DNA from 3 places in the Comamonas brasiliensis genome. Region 3 is predicted to be linked to each of the others. Evidence: predicted binding sites of a transcription regulator. Region 3 holds the regulator's gene; each other region holds the start of a gene.
The links. The regulator FNR, encoded in region 3, switches genes on or off when oxygen is low (the NO sensors DNR and NnrR bind a similar motif). The targets are predictions, from matches to a motif close to TTGATNNNNATCAA.
Positions count from the first base shown of each region.

Region 1: a site for FNR is predicted at 4,498-4,511, ahead of DJFAAGMI_RS20435 (PHA/PHB synthase family protein). Genes of this name have one in related genera too.
Region 2: a site for FNR is predicted at 4,429-4,442, ahead of DJFAAGMI_RS16575 (hemerythrin domain-containing protein). Genes of this name have one in related genera too.

Region 1 is NZ_JAANES010000005.1:281,921-289,755, forward strand. It holds gene phoR (phosphate regulon sensor histidine kinase PhoR) at 1-738, shown strand, start outside; gene DJFAAGMI_RS20420 (MATE family efflux transporter) at 744-2,108, opposite strand; gene DJFAAGMI_RS20425 (hypothetical protein) at 2,105-3,832, opposite strand; gene DJFAAGMI_RS20430 (type B 50S ribosomal protein L31) at 4,006-4,251, opposite strand; gene DJFAAGMI_RS20435 (PHA/PHB synthase family protein) at 4,594-6,297, shown strand; gene DJFAAGMI_RS20440 (phasin family protein) at 6,472-6,945, shown strand; gene DJFAAGMI_RS20445 (DUF3141 domain-containing protein) at 7,116-7,835, shown strand, end outside.
Region 2 is NZ_JAANES010000004.1:10,602-18,436, reverse strand. It holds gene DJFAAGMI_RS16605 (GMC family oxidoreductase) at 1-165, opposite strand, end outside; gene DJFAAGMI_RS16600 (hypothetical protein) at 173-376, opposite strand; gene DJFAAGMI_RS16595 (MlaE family ABC transporter permease) at 479-1,606, shown strand; gene DJFAAGMI_RS16590 (ABC transporter ATP-binding protein) at 1,733-2,593, shown strand; gene DJFAAGMI_RS16585 (MlaD family protein) at 2,593-3,540, shown strand; gene DJFAAGMI_RS16580 (ABC-type transport auxiliary lipoprotein family protein) at 3,647-4,330, shown strand; gene DJFAAGMI_RS16575 (hemerythrin domain-containing protein) at 4,503-5,000, shown strand; gene DJFAAGMI_RS16570 (MarC family protein) at 5,110-5,757, opposite strand; gene DJFAAGMI_RS16565 (dienelactone hydrolase family protein) at 5,940-6,632, shown strand; gene DJFAAGMI_RS16560 (magnesium transporter CorA family protein) at 6,790-7,835, opposite strand, start outside.
Region 3 is NZ_JAANES010000001.1:727,469-735,303, forward strand. It holds gene ccoG (cytochrome c oxidase accessory protein CcoG) at 24-1,466, shown strand; gene DJFAAGMI_RS03285 (FixH family protein) at 1,582-1,887, shown strand; gene DJFAAGMI_RS03290 (hypothetical protein) at 2,260-2,523, shown strand; gene fnr (fumarate/nitrate reduction transcriptional regulator Fnr) at 2,689-3,411, opposite strand; gene hemN (oxygen-independent coproporphyrinogen III oxidase) at 3,681-5,063, shown strand; gene DJFAAGMI_RS03305 (sulfite exporter TauE/SafE family protein) at 5,067-5,780, shown strand; gene DJFAAGMI_RS03310 (HD-GYP domain-containing protein) at 5,891-7,135, shown strand; gene DJFAAGMI_RS03315 (sensor domain-containing protein) at 7,138-7,835, shown strand, end outside.

The sequences.
Region 1 (7,835 bases), on a different contig from region 3:
TTCGTGGCCAATGTCTCGCATGAAATCCGCACGCCGCTGACGGTGCTGGCCGGTTTTGTGGAAACGCTGCAGAACCTGCCGCTGGAGGAGGACGAGCGCAATCGCTATCTGGAGCTGATGGCCCAGCAGGCCGAGCGCATGCAGCATCTGGTGGAGGACTTGCTGACCTTGTCGCGTCTGGAGGGCAGTCCGCTGCCAGGCAACAACGACTGGGTCTCGGTGGCGCAGTTGCTCACTCGCTGCGAGAACGAGGCGCGCGGCCTCTCCAATGCCTTGACGCGCAAGCAGGCCAAGCCCCATGTGCTGAACTTTCCCGACGAGCAGGCGCTCAGGCAGGCCGGAGAGCTGGCAGGTGCCAGCGCGGAGCTGCACAGCGCGTTCTCCAATCTGCTGGCCAATGCCATGCGTTACACGCCTGCAGGCGGGCAGATCGATGTGCGCTGGCAATTGCTGCCTGACGGGTCGGCCCGCTTTGCCGTCAAGGATTCCGGCCCCGGCATCGATGAAAAGCATGTGTCGCGCCTGACGGAGCGCTTCTATCGCGTGGACCGCAGCCGCTCACGTGACACTGGCGGCACCGGCCTGGGACTGGCCATCGTCAAGCATGTGCTGCAGCGGCATGGTGCCAAGCTGAGCATCGAGAGCGAGCTGGGCAAGGGCTCGGAGTTCGCTGTGACTTTTCCGCCCGGACGTGTGCGGGCCGTGACCGAGGTGCCGGCCAAGACGCTGTCTCATTGAGCGCTTCAGTGGCTGGTCCGGGGCCTGGGCGGTCGTATGGTTTTGTGCAGGATGGTGCTGAATGCCAGGGCCGTGACCAGCAGGGCGGCCGCGCTGCAGATCCACAAGGGCATGGGCGTGGCCTGCCAGTCCTGCCAGCCGGGAGCGGCCTGCCACCGGTAGGTCAGCCAGTAGCCAAGACCCAGGCCGCCGCCCCAGAGCAGCAGGCAATAAATCACCAGAGGCGCCACGGTCACGCGGTAGCAGCGCAGCACGAAAATGCAGTAGGTCTGCACGCAGTCCGCCACATGGTATGTGGCCACGCAGATCAGCAGCCAGGACGTCATGGCCAGCACCTGCGGGGAGTCGGTATAGATGTCTGCAATCCAGCTGCGAGCAAGGAACAAGGTGGCAGCTGTCGCCATGCCTATCATCAATGCAAGCTTGAAACACTGCTGAATCAGCGTTCTGGCCTGGGCTTCATCGCCTGCGCCGCGCCAGTAGCTGACGCGGGCACTGGTGGCAATGGCCAGGGATAGCGGCACCATATAGCAGATGGCGGCCAGATTGGCAGCGATCTGGTGGCTGGCGGACGAGAGCGAGCCCTGTCGTGCCACATACAGGGCCATGAGCGTGAAGGAGGTGACTTCCACCAGAATGGCCAGACCCGCAGGAATGCCAAGGCGGCAGAAGCGGCCCAGCTGCAGCCAGTCAGGGGGCTCCAGCTTCTGCCACAGCGCCAGCGGCGCATAGAAATCCTGGGTGCGCATCAGCCACAGGGCCACGGCAAACATGGTGTAGTTGACCAGCAGCGTGGCCAGGGCGCAGCCCACGGCTCCAAGGGGAGCGAGGCCCAGGCCGCCAAAGGTGAACCAGACGGACAAGGGGATTTTGATCAGCAGCGAGATGAGCTGCAGCCAGGTGACCAGCTTGGGGTGGCCCAGCGCCTGGTTGAGTGCGCTGTAGATGCGAAACAGCAGCGCCGGAGGCAGGCCCCAGGCCAGCACGGCGAGATAGCGCTTGACCTCCAGCTGCAGCGCATCGGGCACATCGGTCCAGCGCAGCAGCGCGTCAGGCATTAGCAGCACTGCCATCCCCAGTACGCAGGCTGCGGCACACAGATACATGGACTGGCGCAGCGAATGCCCTATGGCCTGGGGCTGGCCGGCGCCACGCTGCTCGGACCACAGGGGCAGAAGAGCCTGAAAAATGCCCATCAGCGAAGCATAGACGCTGATGAAAATGGCCGAGCCCACGGACAGGGCGGCGACGGCCTCGTTGGAATAGCGACTGGCGACGATGGTATCGGTGGTGCCGAAGGCCATGACGGCCAGTTGGCCGGCCAGCACCGTACCCGCATGGCGGCCTATGTACTGCAGCTCGCCCTTCATGGCGCGGCTTTGGGGCCGGTGTACTTGAGCAGAACCAGAACTTCCTTCTGACCAGCCAGGCGGGTGATGCGGCTGACCTCGCTCCAGCCCTGGCGCAGCTTGCGATTGTGGTCGCCCGCCCAGCGGTCTGCATCGACCAGCGCCCAGCCGCAGTCGCCGGGATCGCTGCGGCGCAGCAGTGCCGTATCCACATGGGTGTAGTAGCGCACGGCCGCAATCTGCGAGCGGCCCAGGCCATAGGTCAGCACGCAGCTTGTGGCGCCGTTTTGCCTGAGCTCGTCGTCCAGCTGTGTCATCTGGAACTGATAGCTTCGAGCATGGTCCAGTGGCTCCATCCAGAGCGTGGACAGCAGCACCCAGCTCAGCGTGGCACCGCCGGCCGGCAGCACCAGGCTCTTCCAGATGGCTGCGCGGTTGCGCGAAGTGCGCCAGACCACCAGTGCAAACCAGCCGGCAGTGGCGACGAGTGCCACGATGACCGTGGGCCAGGAGATGCTGGCTTCAAACTGCGGGGCAAGGCGTGCAATATTGGCGGCGATCTTGGGCGGAAATCCGGTCTGGAATGCCAGCCAGACTACCCAGATGGCAATCGCGGATGCCGTAAAGAACAGCAGTGTGAACCAGTCGATCAGCGCGCTGATGCTGCGCCTGAAGGTGGGCAGGGCGAAGGCGGCCAGGGTGGCGATGGCAGGAAGTCCCAGCAGCAGGGCACGGTCGGCCGGGGTGCTGCTCAGGCAGGCGGCCACCGGAACGGTGGCAAACAGCAGAGCAATGGACAGATGCGGGTTGTGGCCGGGGTAGGCAATCTGGCGGCGCCAGACCCACAGCGTCCACAGAGCCAGGGGCCAGGCAGGCCAGCAGAACCACAACAGCAGCTGCAGCAGCGCGCTCCAGTCCTTGAGCGAGTCCACGAGATGCCAGACCCATTGATCCAGTGCGGTGGTCAGGCTGGCGGCCAGCACCGTGGCGGCCATCCAGGCTGCGGCCCAGAGGCGTGCTTGGCGGTGTGAGCGGCCCGGATTGTCGCCCCAGCTGCGCTGGGTGAAGGCGATCACGCTGCCGCCCAGTCCGAACAGCACGGCAAGCGTGGGGGCTCCGCTCAGGGCCAGTCCCAGCAGGCCGAATATCAGGGCCGCCGCTGACTTCCTCGGGTGATAGGCCATGGCTGCCGCTGCAAAGAACAGCAGTGCCGTGCAGCCCAGCTGGGTGACGTAGCTGGTGGTTTCATGCGAGAGCTGGGCCAGACCCAGGCAGGCAACCAGGGCCAGCAAGGCCGCATCGGCCATGGCGCGGGCGTAGTCGATCAGCTGCGCCTCTCCGCCAAAGGCGAAGGCGACGGGCTGTGCGCCTGGCGTGCGGGCCAGATAGTAGGCGCCCCACCAGGTGGCTCCCAGGGTCAGGATCAGCAAGGCGATGAACGGCAGGCGCGCCGCCATTTCAGCGCCGAGCAGCCACTCGAAGCCCAGCAGGGACAAGGCGCCCAGCCAGTAGGGCAGCAGACCATCGATGCTGGGAGCCAGACCCGAAAGCGTGGGAGACAGCCAGTCGGTATGACCTAGTGCCAGCTCGCGCATATAGCCAAAGGCCTCCATATCGTTGGAGCGCCAGGGGCCACGCATGACAAAGCCGGGAATCACATAGGCCAGGCACAGCAAAAGCAGGGCCCAGCGCGGCAGTCGGCGCACGGCGCTTTGGGCAACAATGGCAGGTGTGGGCTGGTTCACGCAATCAATCCGGTAGCGGCGGTGCGAGTCTGCACGGCCTGATCAGGCGAGAGCGCCCGGGTTCGGAGCGCTTGGTGCTCCGATGATAGGAGCATTGGGATGCCACAGGGCAGCTCCCAAAAAGAAAAGGCAGCACGGTTGCCCGAGCTGCCTTTTCAGCAAAAAAGTAAGATTTACTTCTTGCCGAAGCGGTTGCGGAACTTCTCCACGCGGCCACCCATGTTGTCCACCGACTTTTGTGTGCCAGTGTAGAAGGGGTGCGATTCAGAAGTGGTATCCAGCTTGAACAGAGGGTACTCTTTACCTTCGAAGTTTTCGGTTTCCTTGGTGGAAACGCAAGAACGTGTCACGAACTTGAAGCCGTTGGACATGTCAACGAACAGAACTTCGCGGTAATTGGGGTGAATGCCTTCTTTCATGATCTTTCCTTTGGTCAAGTGCGGGAGCCGCACCAGCCTGTCCGGTGTACTTTCCGCATAAAAGCTCTCCATTATTGCACACAATGGGGAATCGGTGCCTGACGAGCCGGCCGGCGGTGGCCGGAGCCCGCCGTTTGCAGGCCATTGCCGATATTGCCTGCAGGTCTGGGCGCCGAGTTCTTCTGCCTGCCGCGCTGCAGTCCGCGCCATTCGGCATCTGGCGCCGCAGTGCTTGCCAACCTGGATTTGATGAAGCTCAAGCCTCCTTGGGAGGTGACTATGCAACAACTTCTTGAGCACATAAGATGTTGCGTTATTGCCATGCAGCAAAAAGGGGCCGCTATGGTTGACCGCGAGGCCGAGACGCAGTTCAGTTCCAGCCAGCAGCTTGATCAGGCTGTGCGTGCGATGTGGGCGCAGCAGTGGCTGTCGGTTTCCCCCGAGTCCCAATGGCAGGCCTGGCTGAACTGGGCAGGCAATCTTGCCATCAGTCCGGGAAAGCGCCTGGATCTCGCGCGGCTGGCGCTGGAGGAATGGGCAAGTCTTTGCTATGGCGGGCCCAGGACCGCAGAGCCCGATCAGCTCTTCAAAGCGGCTCAATGGCAGCAATGGCCGTTCAATGCCATCAGTGCGGGCTTTGCCGCTCAGCAACGCTGGTGGCAGGCTGCCAGCCAGGGCGTTGCCGGTGTTGAACCGCATCACGCGCGCCTGGTCGGGTTCTGGGGCAAGCAGTGGCTGGATATGTGCTCGCCTGCGAACTTCTTTGCCACCAACCCGATTGTTCAGGAACGTACCCTCAAAGAGGGCGGGGCGAATCTGGTGCGCGGCTTGCAGTACCTGATGGAAGACCTCCAGGCCCAGATTGCAAACCAGCCGCCTGCAGGTTCCGAAGCATTCCAGCCAGGGCGCGATGTGGCCGTCACGGCTGGCAAGGTGGTGCTGCGCAACCGACTGATGGAGCTGATCCAGTACACGCCTACCACCGACAAGGTCCACCCCGAGCCGGTATTGATCATGCCTGCCTGGATCATGAAGTACTACGTCCTGGATCTATCCCCAGGCAATTCGCTGATCAAGTATCTGGTCGACCAGGGGCATACGGTGTTCTGCGTTTCCTGGAAGAACCCCGATGCCGATGACCGGGAGCTGGGCATGGACGACTATGTCGAGCTGGGCTGGCGTGCTGCGCTGGATGCCGTTACCGGCATCGTCCCGGGCAAGAAAGTGCATGCGGCCGGCTATTGTCTGGGCGGAACCCTGCTGGCCATTGCTGCAGCAGCGATGGCGCGCGACGGCGACGACCGTCTGGCATCGATGAGCCTGCTGGCCGCGCAGACCGATTTCACCGAGCCTGGCGAGCTGGGGCTGTTCATCGACGAAGCGCAGATCAGCCTGCTTGAGGCCCAGATGGCCCGGCAAGGCTATCTGCGCGCCGAGCAGATGGCCGGCGCATTCCTGATGCTGCGCTCCCAGGATCTGCTGTGGTCGCGCATGGTGGATCACTACCTGCTGGGCGAGCGTGCGCCGATGAGCGATCTCATGGCCTGGAATGCCGATGCCACGCGCATGCCTGCGAGGATGCACTCGCAATACCTGCGCCGTCTGTTTCTGAACAACGATCTCAGCGAAAACCGTTATCCGGTCGACGGCAGGCCGGTCTCGTTGCTCGATCTCAGAGTGCCCATCTTCTGCGTGGGAACGCTTACCGATCATGTGGCACCCTGGCCATCGGTATACAAGCTGCACCATCGCACTGCGGCCGAGATCACCTTTGTGCTGACGAGCGGCGGCCATAACGCCGGCATTGTCAGCGAGCCCGGCCATCCGCGCCGCAGTTACCAGCTGCGCATGCGTCCCGCCGGTGCACAGGACATGCCTGCCGCGCAGTGGCAGCAAGAAGCCGAGCGGCACGAGGGCTCCTGGTGGCCGGCATGGAGTGCCTGGCTCCAAAGCAGATCCGGTACGCCGCTGGCTGCGCCGCGCATGGGCGGCAAGAGCGGCAAGCCTTTGTATGACGCTCCGGGCCGGTACGTGCTCGAGCATTGAGTTGAAGACCTGCGCCGACCAGGATGCATGACGGGCATTTCTCTGCACGAAACGCCACGCGCCATCCGAGTTTGCGCAGGTCACGGAGTTTTCATAGGCCGTCTGGTCACGGTGATAGGCCGGACGGTCCGCCAGCCTCTCGATAGGCACCACCATCACCATAGGGAGACCGATATGAGCATCCAAGCGACCCCCCTGAGTCTGTTCAAGGCCAATGCCGAGCTGCAACTGCGCATCGCTCAGCTGATGCGTGAGAGTGGCCATCGCTGGCTGGAAGCGGCGCAGCACAGCAGTGCTACCGGCATCAGCGAAACCACGTCGGAGCTGCAAAGCCTGCTGAAGGCCGAGGACTGGCAGTCACTGGCCAGCCTGCCCGCCGAGGCTTTCATGCGCAGGATTGAAGACCGCATGAGCGATGCCAGGAGCGCCAGCGATATCGCGATCCGGAACCAGCAGGCTTTTGCCAGCGGTCTGCAGCAAGCCCTGGAGGCCTGGCAGAAGGCGGTGGCCGACGCCATGCGTGCAGACGGCTCGTCCAATCTGCCTGCTTTGCCGCTGCAAGACATCTTCAAGCAGTGGCTGTCCGTCTGGACGCCGCCGGGTCTGGACGCGGCTCAGGCCAAGGGCGGCAAGACGGCACAGAAGTAAGGAGAAAGAGGGGCGGGGCCGCAGCATGGCTACCGCTTCGTCGCCGGATGATCTGCGGTCTTGTCATGGCAGGAATTCCGGCTTTTCGGCGTTCTGGCAGATCCATAAAGCGCCGACAGCTATTGTTTTTGAGTCTTCTTGAGAGAAGCTTGTGACTTCGGGAGCACGATATGAGCAAACCCAGCGAGGCCGGCCCATCGACTCAGGGATCTGTCGATCCTTTGGCATGGTGGCGAGCCGCCGCAGCCTATGCGCTGGATGCTGCCCAGCGCAGCGTGCTGTATGCCGATATCGAGCGCCAGGTCGGCGATCAGTACCGTATGCAGCGCGAGGCCAGGATGCCGAATGTGCTGCATTTCCCTGCCGAGCTGGTGATGTCGGGGCTGGAACTTCCCAGGCCCGTCAACTATGGCCTGGTGCGCATCCAGGCGCCTGAGAATCAGCCGGCCGATCCGGGCAAGCGACCCTTCGTCGTGATCGATCCACGCGCTGGCCATGGGCCCGGCATAGGCGGCTTCAAGCCGCACAGCGAGATCGGCGCAGCGCTGGAGGCCGGCCACCCTTGCTACTTCGTCGGCTTTCTGCCCGACCCGGTGCCGGGTCAGACGGTGGAGGACGTGATGCGTGCCGAGGCGGCCTTCATGCGTCGCGTGGCCGAGCTGCACCCCGACAGCGAGGGCAAGCCCGCGGTCATCGGCAACTGTCAGGCAGGCTGGCAGATCCTGATGACGGCAGCGGTCTGGCCCGAGCTGTTCGGGCCCATCATCGTCGCCGGAGCGCCCCTGTCGTACTGGGCCGGAGACAATCCCATGCGCTACTCGGGTGGCCTCCTGGGAGGCAGTTGGATGACGGCGCTGAGCAGCGATCTGGGCAACGGCCGCTTCGACGGC
Region 2 (7,835 bases), on a different contig from region 3:
GCAATAGAGATAGCCGACCGGGATATGGATCCAGTGGTAATCATCCTTGCCGCCGGCTTCGATCAGCAGAACCCGGTGATTCTTGTTGCGGGTGAGACGGTTGCACAGCAGCGAGCCTGCTGTGCCGCCGCCGATGACGATGTAGTCGAACTGGGTGTCACTCATGGGCAGATCAAAAGGCCGGATACGGCTTGGCGGGCAGGCCAAACCTTGAGGCAGTCATGGGCAAAAAGGCCAATTCATTAGGTGCGATGACCTTGCCGGTGTCGATAGGGAAATCGCTCGCATACTCCTGTTTTGGAAGCTGCCGACGCAAGGCTGGTTTTGGCTTTGGCGAGTTTTTGATAAAAATTGCAACGCTATGATTGCGTGGCATGCGGCAGTGACCTACGTGCTGCGTTTGGCATGCTCCTCGCTTGGCGCGTTATGCTGGCCCCTGCGGCTAGCCCGTCTCCCTCATGTCCTAGGAAGCTTTTCTTTGCCCAGCTCAGACCAACTACCTCAATGCCCGCTGCAGTCCCGCGATGGTCAGCAATGGGCCGTGCCTGTGGGCCGCTGGAGTGCTGCCGAGCTGGGCGATCGCCATATCTGGCGTCGGCTGGCGCCACAGATCAGGGCGGTTCCCAAGGGCGTGGCCTGGGATTTGCAGCAAATGGTCTGGTTGGACCATATCGGCGCGCAGCTGCTGTGGGAGCAATGGGGCAGGGCCTGGCCGGCCCGGCTGCTGACGACCAAGAATCAGCGTTCCATGCTGGAGCGAGTGGCCAGATTCAGCGAAGTGCCCGAGCCCAAGCCCGAGCCCTCGGGGTGGATGTGCGAGATCAATCGGTTGGGCCAGATGGTGATCGATGCCTGCGGGCACTTTGCCAATCTGATCCGGCTGGTGGGGCAGTTGCTGCTGGATTGCCTGCGATTGCTGCGCAATCCCTTGCGTGGCCCCTGGCGCGATATTTCGGGCCATCTCTATGCGACCGGCGCGACGGCTTTGCCGATCACGGCCCTGGTGGGCTTTCTGATCGGCGTGGTGCTGGCCTATCTGATGGCGCTGCAGCTGCGCCAGTTCGGGGCCGAATCCTTTATCGTCAATATTCTGGGCATTTCGCTGATCCGCGAGCTGGGACCGCTGCTGGCGGCCATTCTGGTGGCGGGGCGCAGCGGCTCGGCCATCACGGCACAGATCGGCGTGATGCGCGTGACCGAAGAGCTCGATGCCATGCAGGTCATGGGCATCTCCCAGGGCTACCGGCTGGTGCTGCCGCGTGCGCTGGCGCTGGCCGTGTCCATGCCGCTGGTGGCACTGTGGACCATTCTGGCGGCACTGGCCGGCGGCATGGTCGCGGCCGACCTGACCATGGACATCACGCCGTCCTATTTCGTCCAAAGCCTGCCGGCGGCCGTGAAGATCGGCAATCTGGTGCTGGCCATGGGCAAGTCCGTGGTGTTTGGCGTGCTGATTGCCTTGATCGGCTGCCACTGGGGTCTGCAGGTGGCGCCCAATACACAGAGTCTGGGTCGCGGCACCACGGCGGCGGTGGTGTCCTCCATCACCATGGTCATCATCGTGGATGCCATCTTTGCCATCCTCTTCAGAAACGTGGGCTTTTAGGATGAACTACCCACTGTGCGGCTTCGCCGCTTTCCCCCAAGGGGACGACACCTTCGCTGCGGGGCGGCCCTTGCTCGGCGTTCCTGGCTTGGGTCACGTCAGCCTCGTGGAGTGGGGGGCACGCAAATGACAGAGGTGATGCAGAACCGTCGTATCGAAGGGGCCGTGGGCGACTACGCGCCGCCGCAGGATGTGAAGCCCCTGGTGCAGGCGGTTGACCTGTGGACCGAGTTTGGCGAGGGCGAGTCGCGCTTTGCCGTGCACCAGGACTTGAATTTCGATGTCTACCCGGGCGAGATTCTGGCTTTGGTTGGCGGCTCCGGCACGGGCAAGACCGTGCTGCTGCGCCAGATCCTGGGCCTGCTTTCGCCTTCGCGCGGCACGGTGACCGTGGATGGCCGGCCCTCGCGCGAGGTCATCAGCGGCGAGCTGGCGGCGAGTCAGGTGGGCATGCTGTTCCAGCAGGGGGCGTTGTATTCGGCCTTCAATGTGCTGGACAACATCGCGTTTGCATTGCGCGAGCAGGGCACTTTGCCCGATGCCGTGGTGCGCGATGCGGCCATGGTCAAGCTGCAGATGGTGGGTCTCAAGCCGGAACATGCCTCGCGCATGCCCGCAGACCTGTCGGGCGGCATGATCAAGCGTGTGGCGCTGGCGCGTGCGCTGATGATGGATCCGCCGCTGCTGCTGCTGGACGAACCCACAGCCGGGCTGGACCCCAAGGGCTCAGACGAGTTCTGCGAGCTGCTGCGCGATATCCATGCCGAGCTGGGTCTGACCGTGATCATGGTCACCCACGACCTGGATACGCTGTTCGCGCTGTCCACGCGTGTGGCCGTACTGGCCGAGAAAAAAGTGCTGTTTACCGGGGCCCCGCGCGATGTGGCCCAGATCAAGCACCCGTTTATCGAACATTTCTTCCAGGGAGAGCGTGGCCGCCGTGCCATGGCCCCGGTGCAAGGCGGCGTGGCCGCAGAGGAAAGCTGATGGAAAACAAGTCCCATGCCATGGCTGCCGGCATCTTCGTGCTGGTGGTTGCGGCCCTGCTGGCAGGGCTGGCCGTCTGGCTGACGCGCGACAACCGCGAATACCAGCTCTACGAAATGTCCACCAAGGATGGTGTCAGCGGTCTGCAGCCCCAGGCCACGGTGCGCTACAAGGGCGTGCCCGTGGGCAAGGTGGTGCGCATCGGTTTTGACCCGCAGATTCCCGGCAATGTGCTGATTCGCATTGCCGTGGGTGAGGACACGCCGGTCACGCCGGCCACTTATGCACAGCTCGGCTATCAGGGGGTGACGGGGCTGGCCCATATCCAGCTCGACGATGACAGCCGGGCTTCGCAGCCGCTCAAGCCAGGGCCCAGCGGCCTGCCGCGCCTGCCCATGAAGTCCTCGCCCTTGAACATGCTGGCCGACCAGGGCCCGGTGCTGCTGGAGCGGGTTGACGAAATTTCACGCCGCCTCAATGCCATGCTGGGCGAGGACAACCAGAAACGCGTGAGCGCGGCGCTGGACAATATCGCGGCCGCATCCGGAGGGATCAAGGATCTGGCCGAGACCATGAACAAGACGGCCAAGGACTTTCCTCAGCTCACGGCGGATGCGCACCAGACCCTGCAGTCCCTGACCAAGGCCGGCAATGCCGCCACGGGCGTGGCGACCGATCTGCAGCAGACCGTGCGCAAGGTCAATGCGCCCGACGGCCCGCTGCAGCAGATTGCCGAAGGCACGCAAGCCCTGTCGCAGGCGGCCGAATCGCTGGGGCGCAGCACCTTGCCGCGCATGAACGGTGCGGCCGACGATGTCTCGCGCGCTGCGCGCACCATGGGCGCGGCGGCAGGCCGCTTCAATGACAACCCGCAGTCCGTCATCTACGGCCAGGGCCTGGGCCAGCCGGGCCCCGGCGAGCCCGGCTTCGTGGCTCCGGCCAAGTGAAGCGGCAACAAGGACACGACTTGCGCAAATTCGGAACAGGCAGGCGGTTTCTCGATGGAAATGCCTGCTGCCCATCCTGGCTGGCCTAAGTCCCAAAGGAATCAATATGGCAGACACAAAGATTTCATTCACCGGCCGCGGAGCATGGCGATTGCTGGGCGCTTCTTCACTGGTGCTGGCGCTAGCCGCCTGCTCGGGCCTGCCCACGGCACCCACGCAGCCGGTGCGCTATGACCTGGGCGTGGCCGACCTGGCCGCGCCCGCCGCGAATGCAGCCGCCTCTTCGGTGGCCCCGGTGCCGCTGGTGCTGGCCGAAGTCCAGGCTCCGGGTCTGCCCGAGGGCCTGACGGCCATGTTCTACCGCCTGAACTACAGCGACAGCCAGCAGCTGCGTGCCTACCAGAATGCGCGCTGGAGCCTGCCTCCGGCCCAGATGGTGGAGCAGCGCCTGCGCATGCGTCTGGGACTGGAGCGACCCGTGCTCTCGGGCAAGGACAACGTCCGCCCCCTGCTGGCCGACAAGCGCTCGATTGCGCAACTGCGCGTGACGGTGGACGAGTTCAACCAGGTCTTCGACAACGCCAGCAACAGCCGTGCGCTGCTGCGTCTGAGCGCCAGCCTGATCGGTGCCGGCGAGAGTGCAGGCAACCAGTTGCTGGGCCAGAAGGTGTTCACGGTCGAAGTGCCATCCAGCTCAGCCGATGCGGCCGGTGGCGCCCAGGCCATGGCGCGCGCCGTGGACGAGGCGGCGGCCCAGCTCAGCCGCTGGCTGCAGGGCTACGGACGCTAGGTACTGTCCTGCCCTAAGTAGCGCCTTTCGGAAAGCCCTGCCATGCAGGGCTTTGTTGATTCTGGACAAGCCCCGGGTTCCTGCGGGCCGCCGCTTTGATGATATGGGTCAATGGCCGCGCCAGGTCTTGTTCTTAAGCTGCCAGTTCCTCAATTTCGCGCAAGGAACTGCCATGGCCAGCCTCGAATGGAATGCCGCTCTCATCCTGGATTTTCCCGTCATGGACGCGGTGCATGAGGAGTTCGTCACCCTGCTGGCCCGGGTGGAGGCAGCCTCCGACGAGCAACTGTGTGCGCTCTGGGGCGAGCTGATTGCCCACACCCAGCACCACTTCGATCAGGAGGACCGCTGGATGCAGACCACGGGGTTTGCCACGGGCAACTGCCACAGCCAGCAGCACAAGGTGGTGCTGGCCGTCCTGCGCGAGGGGGCGGTCAAGGGGGAGCAAGGTGATCTGGCCACCATCCGCCATATGGCGGCCGAGCTCGGTCCCTGGTTCAGCCACCATGCGCAGAACATGGATGCCGCCCTGGCCCTGCACATGCGCCGCGCGGGCTTTGACCCGGTGACCGGCGCGGTGCTGGTACCCGAGGCCTTGCCTGCAGAGCCGATCACCGGCTGTGGTGGTGCCTGTGGTGAAGCTGAAAAAATGGAAGTGGTAACTGCCTGAAGCTGGCACGCGCCAAGGCGGGAGACGGCGAGCAAGCGCCGCCGCGCAGCGAAGCTGTCGTCCCCCTTGGGGGAAGCGGCGTAGCCGCTCAGGGGGAGTATTTTTTGGGTTAAGGGTATATCGCCGGAGAAGCCAGGATGGGGAAGATCTTGATCAGCCCGCCCGCCATCACCTCGATGGCCAGCGCGGCCAGAATCAGGCCCATGAGCCGGGTCATCACATTGATGCCGGTCTTGCCCAGCACGCGGGCAATCGGGTGGGCCAGCGAAAAGCACACCATGATGGCGGCGGCCACCACCACGCCATAGCCGACCAGCGCCACATGCTGCCAGATGGTGCGCGCCTGATCGGCATAGATCACCACGGTGGACATGGCGGCAGGCCCGGTCAGCAGCGGAATGGTCAGCGGCACGACGGCGATGCTGTTGCCTTCGGCGGCTTTTTCGACGCCGGCCGCCAGCGTGGCATTGTTGGGCCGGTCTTCGGCGGGGCGCGCGTTGAGCATGTTCATTGCACTGATCAGCAGCAGCAGACCGCCGCCGACCTGAAAGCTCTGCAGCGAGATGTTGAAGAACTGCAGAATCTGCAACCCCAGCAGCGCACAGACTGCGATCACGCAGAAGGCAGCAAAGGCGGCGGTGCGAATGGTCTGCCAGCGCTGCTCTGCATCGAAGCCGGCCGTGTAGTGGATGAAGAACGGAACAATGGCCAGCGGGTTGATGATGGCAACCAGGGTGATCAGCGGCTTGATATCCATTACAGCTCGCCTCCGGGCATGGGGGGCTTCTTGCGACTGTCTGCCTTTTGTAGGGCCGGGATAGCTGGCATGAACACTCCTGTGAAAAAATGAGCGAATCGTCGACGCGGCACCAGCCATTACAGCATTGCTGGCGACCGTGTCGCGGATTTCCCTTTTGAACCATGTTAAGGAGCTTCGCAATGGGCAGCTTTGTTGAACTGACAGCCGTGGATGGCGTAAAAACCCCCGCTTATGTGGCCATGCCCGAGGGCAAGGCACGCGGTGCCATCGTGGTGCTGCAGGAGATCTTCGGCGTGAACTCGCATATCCGCTCCGTGGCAGACCGCTATGCTGCCCAGGGCTATGTGGCCGTGGCCCCCGCCATGTTTGCCCGCGTCAAGCCCGATGTGGAGCTGGGCTACACCGAAGACGATATGAAGGCCGGCTTTGCTCTCAAGACTGCGGTGGAAGCCCTGCCCGAGCCGGGCGCGCTGCGCGATGTGGAGGCGGCCGTGGCCCATGCCGCGACGCTGGTGCCCGGCGGCAAGATCGGTGTGGTGGGCTTTTGCTGGGGCGGCCTGCTGACCTGGCGCTCGGCCTGCAATCTGGCCAGTGTTTCTGCCGCAGTCTGCTATTACGGCGGCGGCATGACGGGCGAGCTGGAAGCCAGCCGTCAGGCGCTGTGCCCGGTGCAGGCCCACTTCGGCAGCAAGGATCACTACATCTCGCTGGAGTCCGTCGAAGCCTTCAAGAAGGCACAGCCCCAGGCGCAAGTGCATGTCTACGACGCCGACCACGGCTTCAACTGCGACCAGCGCGGCTCCTACAACGAAGCGGCGGCCAAGCTGGCCGGCGAGCGCACGCTGGCTTTCTTTCAACAGCATCTGGGCTGATTGACGCTTGAAACAACAGCTTCCTGCGCTTATTAGATAAGCGCAGGAAGCTGTTTTTGCTTGAGTTTTCGGTTGTCGTACGGCTGAAGACTTGGGCTGCTGCGCCGCAAATCTGCGGGCTCCGGCGAGGCAGTGCCTGCGGCACCAGCCGGGTCGCTTACTCGGCCTCTTCGCTTTCCAGGTAGCGGCGGCGCCAGAAATAGGCCACCAGTACCACGGTGATGATCACCATGGCCACCAGGGCCCAGATGAAGCCGTCCTTTTTGTGCACGAAGGGGATGAACTCGAAGTTCATGCCGAAGATGCCGGCAATCAGGTTTAGCGGCAGAAAGATGGCCGTCACCGTGGTCAGCGTGCGCATGATGTCGTTGGCGCGGTTGCTCTGTGCCGAAAAGTGCATCTGCACGGCGGTCTCGGCGCTTTGCTCCATGCGGTGAATATGGTGGGTCACGCGCTCTATATGTTCGAGCACGTCGCGCGAGCGCACGCGCAGCAACTCACGCTCATGCTGGCGTGCGGGGGTGTGCTCGGGCGGCCAGCCCTCCAGTGCCTCGGTCCAGTCCTGCACGGCGGCGCGCTGGTCTTCGCAGATTTCATCCAGCTGGTGCAGCGCCAGGCGCACATCGAGCACACTGGCCCAGTTGCTGAAGCGCTTGTTGGGCTTGAGCAGCGCCATCTGCCAGTGGTCGATCTGGCGCGTCAGCGTGCGGCGCAGGTCCAGGTAGCCGTCCACCATGCCGTTGACCATGCGCAGCATCAGGTCCGCAGGCTCCACGGGCATCTTGCTGCTGACCTGGCGACCGTCAGTCTTGGCGGGGCCGGATATCAGGCGCTGCCAGAAGTTTTCCAGCACAAAGCAGCCGTCGGGATGCACGGACAGCAGGATCTGGTCATACAGCGCAAAGCCCACGGGCTGGGTTTCCACGCGTTGCAGCACGGGCGCTTCGCGCTGGCCGCTGTGGGCCAGGCTGTGGGATGGCGGCGGGGCGCTAGATGCCGCACTGCCGGTGCCGGCCGCCAGGGCCGGCGGTGCTGCCACGGCAGGTGCGGGCGAGGCGTGGCTGCCGTTGAGCGGCGGCAGATGGGCGTTGGCCAGACGGCGAAACACCAGCACGTCGTACACCGAGGTGTAGTCGTAATTGGAAGGGATGGCCGGATTCAGCAGGTCGGAGACATGCAGGTCCACGAGGGCGGAGCCACCCA
Region 3 (7,835 bases):
TACAAAAATATTAAGGAACTGCGATGCCCTGCGATCCGGAGAAACCTCGCAAAGTCATACCGATCACGGCTGAGCCTGTGGACGGCGGCCAGGAATATATGCCCATGTTCGCCTCCGAACAGAAGGTGTACTCGCGCGCCATCAGCGGCGTCTTCTCTCGCTGGCGCTGGATCATGGTGTTCCTGACCCAGATCGTCTTCTACGGCCTGCCGTGGCTGCAGTGGGGTGAGCGCCAGATGGTGCTGTTCGACCTCGGGGCGCGGCGCTTCTATCTGTTCGGGCTGGTGCTCTACCCGCAGGACTTCATCTACCTGACCGGGCTGCTCATCATCAGCGCGCTGGGGCTGTTTCTGTTTACCGCGGTGGCCGGGCGTCTGTGGTGCGGCTTTTCCTGCCCGCAGACGGTCTATACCGAGATCTTCATGTGGATCGAGAGCAAGGTCGAGGGAGACCGCAGCGCCCGCATGCGCATCGACAAGCATGGCTGGACCTTCGAGAAAATCTGGAAGAAGTCGCTCAAGCAGTTCCTCTGGATTGTTCTGTCGCTGTGGACCGGGTTCACCTTTGTCGGCTACTTCGTGCCCATCCGTGAACTGGGTGTGGAGCTGATGGCCTTCCAGGGCAGCTGGCAGATTTTCTGGGTGCTGTTCTACGGCTTTGCCACATACGGCAATGCCGGCTATATGCGTGAGCAGGTCTGCAAGTACATGTGCCCCTATGCACGCTTCCAGAGCGCCATGTTCGACAAGGACACCATGATCGTCAGCTACGACGTCCAGCGTGGTGAAGCGCGCGGGCCGCGCAAAAAAGACGTGGACTACAAGGCGCAGGGTCTGGGTGACTGCATAGACTGCAAGCTTTGCGTTCAGGTCTGCCCCGTGGGCATCGACATCCGCAAGGGGTTGCAGTACGAGTGCATTGGCTGCGGTCTGTGCATCGATGCCTGCAACTCTGTGATGGACAAGATGGAGTACCCGCGCGGCCTGATCCGCCTGACCACGCAGAACGCCGTGGCCAAGCTCTGGAAGCAGGCGCAGGTGATACGGCGCATCTTCCGCCCGCGCGTGCTGATCTACTCGACCGTGCTGCTGGCGCTGAGCGCAGCCATGATCGCCAGCCTGGTACTGCGCGAGCCGCTCAAGGTCGACGTGATTCGCGACCGCGCCGCGCTGTCGCGCATCGTGGCTGGCGGCAAGCTCGAAAACGTCTATCGCCTGCAGATCATGAATGCGACCGAGTCAGAGCAGCGCTATCGCATCAGCGCCACGGGGCTGGATCAGCTGGAAGTAGTATCCGAGCAGGAAGTCTCGGTAGGTCCGGCCGAGACGCGCGGCATTGCGGTGCGCCTGCAGATCCCCTATGGCTCGGCTGCCTCCGGCTCGCACCCCGTGCATTTCAATGTGGATGCGCTGACGGCTGGGGCCGGACGCATCTCCGAAAAATCCGTGTTCCTGGTGCCGCGCTAGGCCTGCGGCATGCATCGCGACAGCCACGCAAGGGCATCGCGAATCAGCAACAATTGATGCTGCCCGATTGCAGGTTTGCAATTGGGCAGCCAGATTTCTGAAAAGAGGTTTAACCATGTCGGCAGCACAAGCCAAGGCCCTGCAAAAGGCCAAGATCATCCACCCCGAGGACGGCAAGCCCTGGTGGAAGTTTGCCCATGTCTGGCTCGTCATCGCCGGTCCCGCCGTGGTGGTGGTCGCGGGCATCGTGACCGCCTATATCGCCATGAGCAAGCCGGATCCAGTGATCGACCCCGACTACTATCGTCACGGCATTGAGATCAACCAGCGCCTCACCGAGAGCGAAAAAAGCCTGGCGCCAGCAGTGACGGGGCGCAACCATGCCGCGACGCCGGCCAAGGACCATCCGCTGGATCGCTGACCGAGATTTCAACGCATCCCAAGGCCGCTTCCGCGGCCTTTTTTTGCGGCCCTGGTTGCAGGCTTTTCTGTAGCCGGTGGGCCGTGACGGCGTTCTATGTCTTGGTCGACCGAAGAGTCGGGAGGGCCCCTGCAGTTCTCGGAAGCCGGCAAGGGATGGGCGGGTGGAGTTCAATAACAGGAGCGCATAGCGCTTTGTCACAGGCTATTTCAGATAGATATAGACCCAAAATCGATACACATAAAGCGCTGGAAGCTCTTTAAATAATAGCGGTCCAGGGTTTCCCATCTGAGTGCATGCCCTTGGTATGGCTGGGAAGGTCATGGCAATTGTGCAAAATAGGTTCAAACCCACAGGCCAAGGAGAATCGCGATGGATGCTCGACGCTGGATGTGGATTGTCTGGCCGGCTTTTCTGGCCGCGGCAATCATGGAAATGGTGGTGTTTGCCTTTGTGGACCCGCTGGACATGCACTGGCTGGGCTCGCCTCTGGAATGGTCGCGCAATGGCATTTACACCCTGGCCTTTTTTGCCTTCTGGGCGGTCACCGTGTTCAGCGGACTCATGACCGTCATGCTGGGGCGTTCGGCCAGCGATATGAACCAGGGCATAGTCTCGGAGCCTCTGGTCGAGTAAGGCGCTGCACACAGGACCGCAGTTTCGAACAGGTGGCGGCTTCGGATGGAGGGGCTGGCCGCTCGCTGTGCCGGCGGCCTTGGCGGTGGAAACTCCAGGCAGGTGTTCGCCGTCATCAAAAAAGCCCGCTGTCTGCGGGCTTCGTCTTGAGGGCTGCTGTCGAAGTCAGTCCTGGCATTGCTGGCTGTTGACGATGCGCCTGAGCGCCTCGGTATCCAGAATGCGCAGATGGCGCTGTCGGACTTCGATGATGCCTTCCTCGGCGAACTTGGAGAAGGTGCGACTCACGGTCTCCAGCTTGAGGCCCAGATAGCTGCCGATTTCTTCACGCGTCATGCGCAGCACCAGCTCCGACTTCGAAAAGCCGCGTGCCGACAGACGCTGCACCAGGTTCAGCACAAAGGCCGCCAGACGCTCTTCGGCGCGCATGCTGCCCAGCAGCAGCATCACGCCATGCTCGCGCACGATTTCGCGGCTCATGACCTTGTGCACATGATTTTGCAGTGCCGTGACTTCGCGCGAGAGCTGCTCGAGCTTGTCGAAAGGCATGATGCAGACTTCGGCATCTTCCAGCGCCACGGCATCGCAGGTGTGGTGGTCGTTGACGATACCGTCCAGACCGATGATCTCGCCGGCCATCTGAAAGCCAGTGACCTGGTCGCGACCGTCTTCGGTGGCCACGCTGGTCTTGAAGAAGCCGGTGCGAATGGCGTACAGCGAGGTGAACTCCTCGCCGTTGCGAAACAGCAGCCCGCCCCGTTTGACCTTGCGGCGCGTGGCCACAATTTCGTCAATACGCTCCATTTGTTCATCGTCCAGGCCCATGGGCATGCACAGTTCACGCAGATTGCAGTTGGAGCAGGATGCTTTGATGGTCTGAAGATTCATGGGCTTTTCAGCAACGGCACAGACAGACTTGGAATGGAGAGTCGCGCCGGTCATTGACCTCGTAGTTAGTGATGAGTTGGATCAAATTGTCGCAGTACTTGCCTTGCGCTCTCTTGATATTCATCAAGGACAGTTGGATTGCCTTGGGGCACATTGTTTGCATTCATTCAAAAACATGTGCTTCTGCCCATTATGGGCATGATTTCCAGGATCTGATTTTCTTTGAAATCTGCTCAATGTGGAGTGTGGGCGCACCCTAACTTTCAGTTATGACCGCAGTCACGCCCGAGTTGCTGAGCCGCTTTGATATTCCCGGCCCGCGCTACACATCATTTCCAACAGCCGACCGTTTTGTTGAGGCTTTTGGTGCAGACGACTATATCCTGGCATTGAAACAGCGCAAGACGCATTCGAGCTCACGTGCCTTGCCTTTGTCCGTTTATGTGCATGTGCCATTTTGCGAGTCGCTTTGCTATTACTGCGCCTGCAACAAGATCGTGACCAAGCATCATGAGAAGGCTGCCGAATATCTGGATTATCTGGGCCGTGAACTGGCCATGCATACCGAGCATTGCGGCAAAGGCCAGCTGGTAAGCCAGTTGCATCTGGGAGGCGGCACGCCGACCTTCTTCAGCGATGCCGAATTGCAGCAGTTGATGCTTCTGATGCGTGAGCATTTCAAGCTCGATCTAGCCGGCGAGTATTCCATTGAGGTCGATCCGCGTACCGTGAGCAACGAGAGGTTGAAGACACTCAAGGACATGGGCTTCAATCGCCTGAGCTTTGGCGTGCAGGATTTTGACCCAGCGGTGCAGAAAGCGGTGCACCGGGAGCAGCCAGCCGAGCAAGTCTTTGAGCTGGTGGCCGAGGCCCGCCGTCTGGGCTTTGTCTCCATCAATGTGGACCTGATTTACGGCCTGCCCAAGCAGACATCCGAGTCTTTTGCGCGAACGCTGGCCCAGGTCAATGAGTTGCGTCCCGACCGCATTGCTCTGTATGCCTATGCGCATCTGCCCGAGCGCTTCAAGCCGCAAAGGCGTATTGCATCGGCTGACTTGCCCATGGGACAGGAGAAGCTGAACATGCTCTCCGGCGCAATTGATGCCTTCATGAATGGCGGCTATGTCTATGTGGGCATGGATCACTTTGCGCTGCCCGATGACTCTCTGGCCATCGCCAAGCGTCAGGGGCGCCTGCATCGCAACTTCCAGGGCTACAGCACCCAGCCCGACTGCGACCTGATTGCACTGGGCGTATCGGCCATCGGCAAGGTGGGCGCCACCTACAGCCAGAACGTCAAGACCCTGGAAGAGTATTACGACGCCATTGATGGCGGCATGCTGCCCGTGCAGCGCGGATTGGCGCTCTCGCGTGACGATCTGGTGCGCAGAGCCATCATCATGGCCATCATGTGTCAGGGCTCCGTCCTGTACGAGCCGATGGAGCAGGCCTGGCTGATCAATTTCCGCGAGTACTTTGCCCGGGAGTTGGCTGCACTGGGGGAAATGCAGCGCAATGGCCTGGTGCAGCTATCCGACGAGGGCTTCAAGGTCACGGGCCTGGGCTGGTTTTTTGTACGCGGAGTAGCCATGCTGTTTGATCGATATTTGCAGGCCGACCGAAACCGCACGCGCTTTTCGCGCATCATCTAGCGCATGTTGTTTTCGCTGGTCTGGACTGCTTTGATCATGGGGCTCGTGGGTGGGCCCCATTGTCTTGTGATGTGCGCTGCGCCCTGCAGCGTCGTGACGGGCGCAAGGCCTGCCAGCGACGGTCAGGTCATCGCCTTGCACGGCCTGCAAAAACGCCAATGGCTGCGCACCAGTTTGTTTCATCTGGGACGCATTGCCGGCTATGCCCTGCTGGGCGGAGTGGCGGCTGTGGCCATGGAGAGCCTGGCCTGGCTGACCAGCCAGACAACGGCCTTGCAGAAGCTGTGGACGCTGATGCATGTCGCGGTCATGGCCTGGGGTCTGGCCATGCTGGTGCAGGCGCGGCAACCGGTGTGGCTGGAGCAAGCGGGGCGCTCTGTCTGGACCAGGGTCCAGCCCTGGGTCGTCGCCCCTGGAGGGAGTCTGGCCGCAGGCTTTGCCTGGGCCCTGATGCCTTGCGGCTTGCTTTATTCGGCAGTGCTGGTGGCCGCGTTGAGTGGCGGAGTCTGGCAAGGTGCTCTGTCAATGGCTGCCTTTGCCATTGGCGGCGCAGTGTGGTTGCTGGCGGGCCCCTGGCTGTGGCAGCTGGGGCAGTCGCATCTCAATGCATTGCGGGCGCGCTGGGGCACCAGAATTGCGGGTTTGATGCTGACTGGTGTTGCGAGTTGGGCTTTGTGGATGGATCTGGTCTACAAACCCAGCCTTTGGTGCCGATAAGTCACACAGGAGGGGAATGTTGGTGCAGTTTGCATCCCAACAGACCCTAGTCATGGTTGAGCAGTCATGGAACTGCGGAATAATGTCTCATCTTGTGTGTAGCGCTCAAAGTGAATCGTTTCGTTGCTATTGATATCGGACAACTGCGGATTGGCATGTATGTCCATCTGGAGACTGGCTGGTTGCGCCACCCGTTTCCCGTCAGCAGCTTCAAGATTGTCAATGACGAGCAGTTGCAGACGCTCAGGACCCTGAAGCTCAAGGCCGTACAGGTTGATCTCTCCAGAAGCGATCTGGAGGAGGCTGTCACGCCTTCCGTCGCGCCTCCTCGACCTGCTGCGAGCCATCCGGACAGCGATGCGCATGCCTGGCGAGACAGCATTCTGGGCGTGCAGTCCCGGTTTCTGGGGGCTGTTTCCGTGTTTGACGATGTTCAGGCTCTTTTGCCTGCCAACCCCGAGGGCGCGCGCGCCACGACCGATAGGCTGGTTGCGCAGCAAGTCGTGAAACTGGCGCAGGCTCGAGATCTGAGCCTGCATCTGCTCGCGGATACGGGCGGTGCCACATTCGGTGTTCATGGAGTGAACGTTTCCGTGCTGAGCCTGTTGCTGGGCAAGACGCTGGGCTTGCGCAACGATGTGCTGCAGGATCTGGGCACGGCAGCGTTGCTGCATGACATCGGCAAGCCGGGGCTGGAGATTTCCGCATCTGCCAATGCACTGAATCAAGGCACGGATCGCATGCCGCTGCGAGAGACCGCCTATGCACGGCATGTCGGAGAGTCGGTGGCGTTGGCCCTGTCCATGGGCTATCCTCCCTCGGTCACGACAGCCATCGCCCAGCACCATGAGTGGGCCGATGGATCGGGCTTTCCGCTTGGCCTGCTGGCGACCGATATGGATATTGCCGGACAGATACTGGCGCTGGCCAACAATTTCGAGCGTTTGTGCAATCTGCCACTGCAAGGCAACGAAATGACGCCCCACGAAGCCATGGCCGCACTGTACGGGCAGTATCGCCAGCGTTATGCACCGGAAGTGCTCAAGGCATTCGTGCAGACTCTGGGTGTCTATCCGCCGGGGTCCTTGGTGGAGCTCAGCGACGGGCGCATGGGGGTGGTGGTGTCCGTCAATACCAGCCAGTCTCTCAAGCCGCAGGTGCTGACTTATGACACGCAGACGGCGCAGAAGTTGCGGTTCGTCGATTTGCTTGAATATGTGGGTTTGGGGATTCGGCGCGGTTTGACGCGTAATCAGCTATCGCGCAATGCGCTGGAAGCTCTACAGCCACAAAGACGTCTTTGCTATTTTTTTGACAGTTCTGCAGCACCTGCTGTCGAGAAAGATCTCGCGTGACCATGCCGCAGAGTTTTCTGATCGACCCTCTGCTCGCCGCCATGCTCGATGGCTTGCAGGAGGCCGTCTGGCTGCTGGATGCGCAGAGCCTGCGCGTGCTTCATGCCAATGCGGCCAGCACGCAGCTCACGGGTTACACCCCTGAGCAGGCACGGGAGCAGTATGTCGATGTGCTTTGCGCTTCCCTGGTGCAGAAGGCGTTCTGGCAGGACGCTTCCAATTGGGTGGGCGGCGCGAAATTTCTCACGGAGATCTGTAAGGCGGATGGATCGTTGACGGCCGTGGAGATGGGGGTTGGCTCCATCGCCCAGAACCCGCGCTGGTTGTTGCTCACCATGCTCGACCGCAGCGAGCAGTTGCGACATGAAAGCGAGCTGGACATGCTGCTTGCGGAGTTGCGGGCGACGCTGGAGTCCACCGCAGACGGCATGCTGGTCTGCGATCTGCGCGGCGGCATTCGCGCCTTCAACCATCGTTTCGCAGAGCTTTGGCAACTGCCCGAATCCCTGCTCGTGCAACGTGACGACGAGGCCATCTTCGCCCATCTTGAAGCGCAGACCATCAGCAGCGAGAGCCAGTTCACGCTGTTGCAGGAGGCGCAGGATCTGTCGGCACCCGAGACCTCGGAGGTGCTGCAACTGCTAAGCGGCCGGGTGCTGGAGCGTCGTTCCGTGCCTCAGCTCAGTCGCGGTGTGGCGAT